DNA from 3 places in the Arthrobacter sp. UKPF54-2 genome. Region 1 is predicted to be linked to each of the others. Evidence: riboswitches for the same ligand, from Rfam matches in the RefSeq annotation. Region 1 holds a riboswitch; each other region holds the start of a gene.
What was found. Region 1 has a riboswitch for S-adenosylmethionine ahead of E7Y32_RS10930 (aminotransferase class V-fold PLP-dependent enzyme). Riboswitches for the same ligand answer to the same signal wherever they lie in the genome.
Positions count from the first base shown of each region.

Region 2: another riboswitch for S-adenosylmethionine. It lies ahead of E7Y32_RS06545 (DUF1737 domain-containing protein); the one in region 1 lies ahead of E7Y32_RS10930 (aminotransferase class V-fold PLP-dependent enzyme).
Region 3: another riboswitch for S-adenosylmethionine. It lies ahead of E7Y32_RS00305 (bifunctional o-acetylhomoserine/o-acetylserine sulfhydrylase); the one in region 1 lies ahead of E7Y32_RS10930 (aminotransferase class V-fold PLP-dependent enzyme).

Region 1 is NZ_CP040174.1:2,375,740-2,377,930, reverse strand. It holds gene hisN (histidinol-phosphatase) at 1-756, shown strand, start outside; SAM riboswitch class IV at 846-959, shown strand; gene E7Y32_RS10930 (aminotransferase class V-fold PLP-dependent enzyme) at 994-2,191, shown strand, end outside.
Region 2 is NZ_CP040174.1:1,446,300-1,448,490, forward strand. It holds gene E7Y32_RS06535 (O-succinylhomoserine sulfhydrylase) at 1-187, opposite strand, end outside; gene E7Y32_RS06540 (rhodanese-like domain-containing protein) at 188-598, opposite strand; gene E7Y32_RS06545 (DUF1737 domain-containing protein) at 595-879, opposite strand; SAM riboswitch class IV at 917-1,030, opposite strand; gene E7Y32_RS06550 (aminodeoxychorismate lyase) at 1,116-2,072, opposite strand; gene cls (cardiolipin synthase) at 2,166-2,191, shown strand, end outside.
Region 3 is NZ_CP040174.1:62,699-64,889, forward strand. It holds gene E7Y32_RS00305 (bifunctional o-acetylhomoserine/o-acetylserine sulfhydrylase) at 1-1,111, opposite strand, end outside; SAM riboswitch class IV at 1,174-1,289, opposite strand; gene E7Y32_RS00310 (VOC family protein) at 1,512-2,150, shown strand.

The DNA of each region.
Region 1 (2,191 bases):
GATTCCGTAGATTCCCAGACCATGAGCCGCTTCAAGGCGCTCGACCTTCGGATCGAGACGAAGCCGGACCTGACCCCCGTCACCGACGCCGACAAGGCCGCCGAGGAATCCATCCGCGGCCAGCTGTCCCGTTCCCGCCCGCGCGATGCCGTCCTCGGCGAGGAATTCGGCAGCACCGGCCACGGCTCCCGCCGCTGGATCATCGATCCGATCGACGGCACCAAGAACTTCGTCCGCGGCGTCCCCGTCTGGGCCACCCTGATCGCCCTCGTCGACGAGGGCGAGCCCGTGGTCGGCGTCGTCAGCGCCCCCGCCCTGGGCAAGCGCTGGTGGGCGGCCAAGGGCGCCGGGGCCTACACGGGCCGTTCCCTGGCCGCGGCCACCCGGCTGAAAGTCTCCAACGTCTCCCAGCTCTCGGACGCGTCCCTGTCCTACTCTTCCCTGGGCGGCTGGAAGCAGCGTGGCAACCTGGACGAGTTCCTCGGCCTCACCGAGGAAGTCTGGCGCACGCGCGCCTACGGCGACTTCTGGTCCTACTGCCTGGTGGCCGAAGGCGCCGTCGACATCGCCTGCGAGCCGGAACTCAACCTCTACGACATGGCAGCGCTGGTGCCGATCGTCACCGAAGCCGGCGGCCGCTTCACCTCGCTGGAGGGCGAGGACGGCCCCTTCGGCGGCAACGCCCTGGCCACCAACTCGATCCTGCACTCGGAAGTCCTCAAGCGCCTCAACCCGGACCTCGACGACCTGCTCTAGGCGCTCCCGCTCCAGGCCGGCCGTAACACTGCGCTTCATATTCCGGCCTCCCTTTTCGGTGCGGAGGGCCATGTCCTAGGCTCGAAGCAGGTCACGAGTGCCAGCGCGAAACCCCGGTTTGCTGGCCGGCAACCCTCCATTCGCGGCGGGGTGCCCCGGGTGACGACCTGGCCGGTCCGGAGCGGACCCGGCAAGCGCGGATCCCCTGTGAGCGGGGTCCTTTCCGAGCGAGGTCCCATGACGACTGCCACCACCCCTGCCCGTCCCGCCGTTGCTGCCCGCCGGCCGCTGTCCGCGGTCTCCGGCGCCGAAATCCTTGCCCCGCTGATCCAGGGCGGCCACGTCCGCTACGCCAACCTGGACTACGGCGCCTCCGCCCCGGCGCTGTCCGTGGTCTCCGCCTACCTGAACGAGATCCTGCCCTACTACGCCAGCGTCCACCGCGGCGCCGGCTACGCCTCCCAGCTCAGCACCTCGGTCTACGAAAACGCCCGGAACATCGTCCGCGGCTTCGTCGGCGGCCGCCCGGACGACTCGGTGATCTTCACCCGGAACACCACCGACTCGCTGAACCTGCTCGCCGGCTGCCTACCCGTCGCCAGGGGCCGGCACACCGGCGAGGTGCTGTACCTCGACATCGAGCACCACGCCAACCTGCTGCCCTGGCAAAACGTCCCGCACCGCAGCGTCGTCGCCGCCCGCACCCTGGCCGGCACGCTGGCGCGGCTGCGGGAGGAACTCGCCCACGGCGGCGTGAGCCTGCTCGCCGTCACCGGCGCCTCCAACGTCACCGGCGAAATCCTGCCGATCCGTGAACTCACCGCACTAGCGCACGAATACGGCGCCCGGATCGCCGTCGACGCCGCCCAGCTGGCCCCGCACCGCCGCATCGACATCACCGCGGACGACGTCGACTACCTCGCCTTCTCCGGGCACAAGCTCTACGCCCCCTTCGGTGCCGGCGTGCTGGTCGGCCGCCCTGACTGGCTCGACGCCGGCACACCGCACCTCGCCGGGGGCGGCGCCGTGCGGGACGCCCGGCTCGACGCGGTCAGCTGGACCACCGGCCCGGCCCGCCACGAGGGCGGTTCCCCCAACGTCTTGGGCGCCGCCGCGCTGGCCCGCGCCACCGAAGTCATCGCCGCCCTCGACGAGCAGCAGTGGCATGCCCACGAGGACGCCATCCGGTCCTTCCTCGTCGAAGGACTTGAGCGGATCGACGGCGTGAGCGTCCACCACATCTTCGAGGACACGGCCCGCGGCGAGGGTCCGGGCACGATCGGCGTCGTGAACTTCTCGGTTGCGGGCTACGACGCCGGCCTGGTCGCCGCGTACCTGTCCGCCGAGCACGGCATCGGCCTGCGCGACGGCCGCTTCTGCGCGCACCCGCTGCTGAAGCGCCTCGGCCTGCCCGCCGGCTCGCTCCGCGCCAGCT
Region 2 (2,191 bases), 930 kb from region 1:
AGCGGGAGTAGACAAAGCGCTCGTCCTCGCCGGTGAAGGCACGCTCCGCCGCTGCCGCGGATTCGTAGACGAAGCCGGAGTTCAGGAAGATCGGCTCGGTGGTCTCCTGGAAACCGGTGCGGTCCAGCCCGCCGCGGACGGCCTGGGTATCCGGGCTCCAGCCCTGGGCGTCGGGATTGAAGCCCACTTAGTGCTTTCCGGGGTTGGTGGGGAGGCCGCGGTTCTTCCAGCCATTCACGGTGCGGGCGCCGGAGGCGTCCGGTTCGCCCTCGAAGCCCTCCAGGACGTTGTAGGCGGTGAAGCCGGCGGCCGTGGCGGCGGTGGCTGCCGCCACGGAACGCGCGCCGGAGCGGCACAGGAAGATGAGGTCGGCGCCGTCGTGGTCCGGTAGTTGCGCCCGCAGCTGGTCCAGGAACTGCCGGTTGGGGTACCCACCGGCCAACGTCCACTGGATGAACAGCGGCTCCCGGCGTCCGCCCGCGGTGTCGGGGACGCCAATGTGCGCCCACTCGCCCTCGGTCCGGACGTCCACCAGGACAGCGCCGGCCGCAAGCCGTTCCCAGGCCTCCTGCGGGGTCAAGTCTCCGGCGTAGCTCACGCGTGGCCTTCGCCCTCGAACTCGACGGCGTCGAGTTCGTCCACGGCGTTCGCGACGGCCGCGTCGGCGCTGGCGATCGCGGCGGGCAGCACCACGGCCTGCGCCACAATGACGGTGCTGCCGTTGAAGGTGGCGGAGGGGCTGCCATGCAGGACGTAGCCTTCGGCCAGCGCGGCGGACACGCGCTCGCAAAAGGCGCGGTCGTCGGGGCCCGTGAACAGGCGGTAAGCCAGCTTCTCCTCGGCGCCGGCGGGGGACGATGCGGTTGCTGTATCAGGCACAGCGGGGGCGGACGCGTCAGGCACGACGGATCTCCTTCTTTCACGCTTGCAGCTCGAATTTCGATATGCCGAGTATTCACCTGAGGCACCCCGCCGCGAAAGGGAGGGTTGCCGACCGGCCAGTCAGGGCTTGGCGCCGGGTCTCATTACTCACCAAAAACGTAACACCCGCGACGCCGGCCCGCAGAGCCGCCGTCGTCATGTTAAGTAACCGGACCCGCGCCGGCGCCTGGACCTTACTCGATCGTGGCGTACAGCGCGTTCAGCTCGGCCGTCAGCTGCCGGCGCAGTTCGGGTGTTCCGATTTCCTTGCCGTCGATGTGGTTTACCGGCGCAAGGAGCCGGATGCTGGAGATGAGCCACACGGCGTCGGCGTCGTAGAGGTCGGCGGGTACCAGCGGGCCGTAGCCCAGTTCCCAGCCGGCGGCCTTGGCCGCGGTGAACAGGGCGCCCTGCGAGGTGCCGGGAAGGATGCCGCTGTCCAGCTGCGGGGTGATCAGCCGGCGCACGGTGCGGACCCCGCCCGCGCCGTCGTCGGAAGTCTCCAGGTGCGCCAGCAGGACGGTCGACGTCGGGCCCTCCAGCACCCTGCCGTCGGCGGAGGTGAAGATGACGTCGTCCGCGCCCTGGTGGTGGGCGTAGCGGAGCGCCGCCATGTTCACGGCGTAGGACAGGGTCTTGGCGCCCAGCAGCAGCCACGGCGCGCGTTCGCCGACCTCGCTGTCATAGCCGCGGTCGAGCAGGAGGACGTCGATGCCGCTCTCGCGCTGCTGGCGCCCGGCGGCCGGGGGCGGGGAGGCCTGGACCCAGCAGGTGGGGGTGGCGGCGCCTTCGACGCCGCGGGTGGCGAGGAGTTTCACCACCAGTTCGTCTGTCCCGTCGGCGTCGCCGCCGGACCGGCTGCGGAACTCGCTGATCGCGGTCCCGATCGCGCGGCGCCAGGCGTCCTCGGCCGGGATTTCCAGCTCCAGTGCCCGGGCGGAGCCGGCCAGCCGGCTCAGGTGGGCCTGCAGCTTCCGCGGCGTACCGCCCACCGCCAGCAGCGACTCGAAGACGCCGTCGCCGCGGGTGGCCCCTTGGTCCGTGGCCATCAGTTGCGGCCGGGACGAGTCGGCGATCCGGCCGTTCTCGTGCGCGGGATCGAGGAACACCAGCACCGTGGCGGGGGCGGGAACAGAGGCGGAGGCAGTCATGCCTTCAGCTTAGTGCGGCCCGCGGCGGGATAAGCTGTGCGGGTTGCCCGTTCCGGAACTGTTCCGCGGGTCTGGAGCTTGAGGGGTACGCCTGTGCTGTGGCCGTTTCCGCTGACCGG
Region 3 (2,191 bases), 1.2 Mb from region 1:
CGAGGGCGTCGACGAAGCGTTTGCCGGCCTCCGCTCCCCCGGCGAGGTTGAAAGCGACGACGGCGCCGGTCCCCTTGGGCCCGTACTTGCGGCCGCGCTCGTACCAGGGGCTGGACGGCAGCCCCGCGTAGGCGACGGATTCGACGTCGTCCCTGGCTTCCAGCCATTCGGCCACCCGGGAGGCGTTGGCGACGTGCCGTTCCACCCGCAGGCTCAGGGTCTCGAGGCCCTGGGCGATGAGGAAGGCATTGAACGGGGACACGGCCGAGCCGAGGTCGCGCAGCAGCTGGACCCTTGCCTTGAGGATGTAGGACAGGTTCGCCCCGAGCGCCCCGTCCGCCCCGAGGTCCGGGGCGTAGACCAGGCCGTTGTAGGTGGGGTCCGGGGTGTTGAAGCCGGGGAAACGTTCCGGGTCCTTGCCGAAGTCGAAGTTGCCGGAGTCCACAATCACGCCGGCGATCGCAGTTCCGTGGCCGCCGAGGTACTTGGTGGCCGAGTGGACCACAATGTCGGCGCCCCACTCGATCGGCCGGATGAGGTACGGGGTGGAGAGGGTGTTGTCCACGATCAGCGGCACCCCGGCCTGATGGGCCACCTGCGCGATGCCCTCGATGTCCAGCACGTCCTGGCGGGGGTTGGAGACCACCTCGCCGAAGAACAGTTTGGTGTTCGGCTGCACGGCATCGCGCCACTGCGCCAGGTTGTCCGGGTCCTCCACGAACGTCACGGAGATGCCGAACTTCTTCAGCGTGTGGGCCAGCAGGTTGTAGGTGCCGCCGTACAGGCTGGGGCTGGCCACGACGTGGTCCCCGGCCTCGGCGATGTTGAGGATCGCGAAGGTCTCCGCAGCCTGGCCGGAGCTGAGCAGGAGCGCGCCGAGGCCGCCTTCGAGGCTCGCGACCCGCTGCTCCACAGCGTCCTGGGTGGGATTGCCGATCCGGGTGTAGATGGGGGCGAGTTCGGCGAGCGCGAACCGGTTGGCGGCGCTTTCGGCGCTGGGGAAGACGAACGACGTCGTCTGGTAGATCGGCAGCGACCGGGCGCCGGTGGCGGCGTCCGGCTCCTGGCCGGCGTGGATCTGACGGGTTTCAAAGGACCAGGCGTTTGACATTGAAGTGCTCCTGCGGGACTGGGCACGCACCGACCTGCCCCCGGAGGGCCGGACCGGCGCTGGCGCCGCGCTTGCCGTCCGGCGGGCGCCGGAGGGCCAGGTCTTCACCCGGGGCACCCCACCGCGTTAGGAGGGTTGCCGGCCAGCAAGCCGGGGCTCGATGCTGGCGCTCATGACCTGGCTTCAGTCTAGGAACCCGCCCCGGCCGCTGGATAGCTTTGTGACGAATATGAAAGCGGGCGGCCGGGGGCACCGAGTGTCCGCGGACCTCCCGCCGACGCCGCGGAACCGCCGGCATTCCGGGCGGATCGGGCGCCCACCCAGCGCACGAAAATGACATCCTACGATGGTTAGGCGACCCTAAGCTGAGAGCTCCATCACAAAGTGCCAAGATGAGGGCATGCGCATGGATCACGTCTCTTACGCCTGTGAACAAGATGGCCTCGCGGCCACCACCGAACGTATTGCGTCCGCCCTCGGCGTCGAAGCCGTCAAGGGCGGGGTACACCCCCGATTCGGGACCCGCAACATGATTATCCCGCTCGCCGGGCACAAGTACCTGGAGGTTGTGGAGGTCCTGGACCACCCCGCCTCGGACAAGGCGCCGTTTGGCCAGGCCGTGCGTGCCCGCTCGGCAGCCGGCGGCGGCTGGATGGGCTGGTGCGTCGAGGTGGACGACCTCGCCCCCTTCGAGGAACGCCTGGGCCGCTCCGCCGTCAACGGCAACCGCAAGTTTCCGGACGGCCGCGAACTCATCTGGAAGCAGATCGGCATCCTGGGCCTGATCGCCGACCCGCAGGTACCCTACATGCTCAAGTGGGAGGGCGATCCGGAACTGCACCCGTCCAACGCCTACGCGAGCAACGTCAAGATGTCCGCGCTCACCATCGCCGGCTCGGCCGAACGCGTCACCGAGTGGCTGGGCGAACCGGTGGAGAAGCCGCTGGAGGACGTGGACGTGAACTGGCTGGCTCCGCACGGAACGCCGGGGATCCTGTCCGTCACCTTTGAAACCGATTCCGGAGCCGTCACGATCTGACGTTTCCTGCCAACACTTCGGCCGCCAGCAGCGGGTGCCAA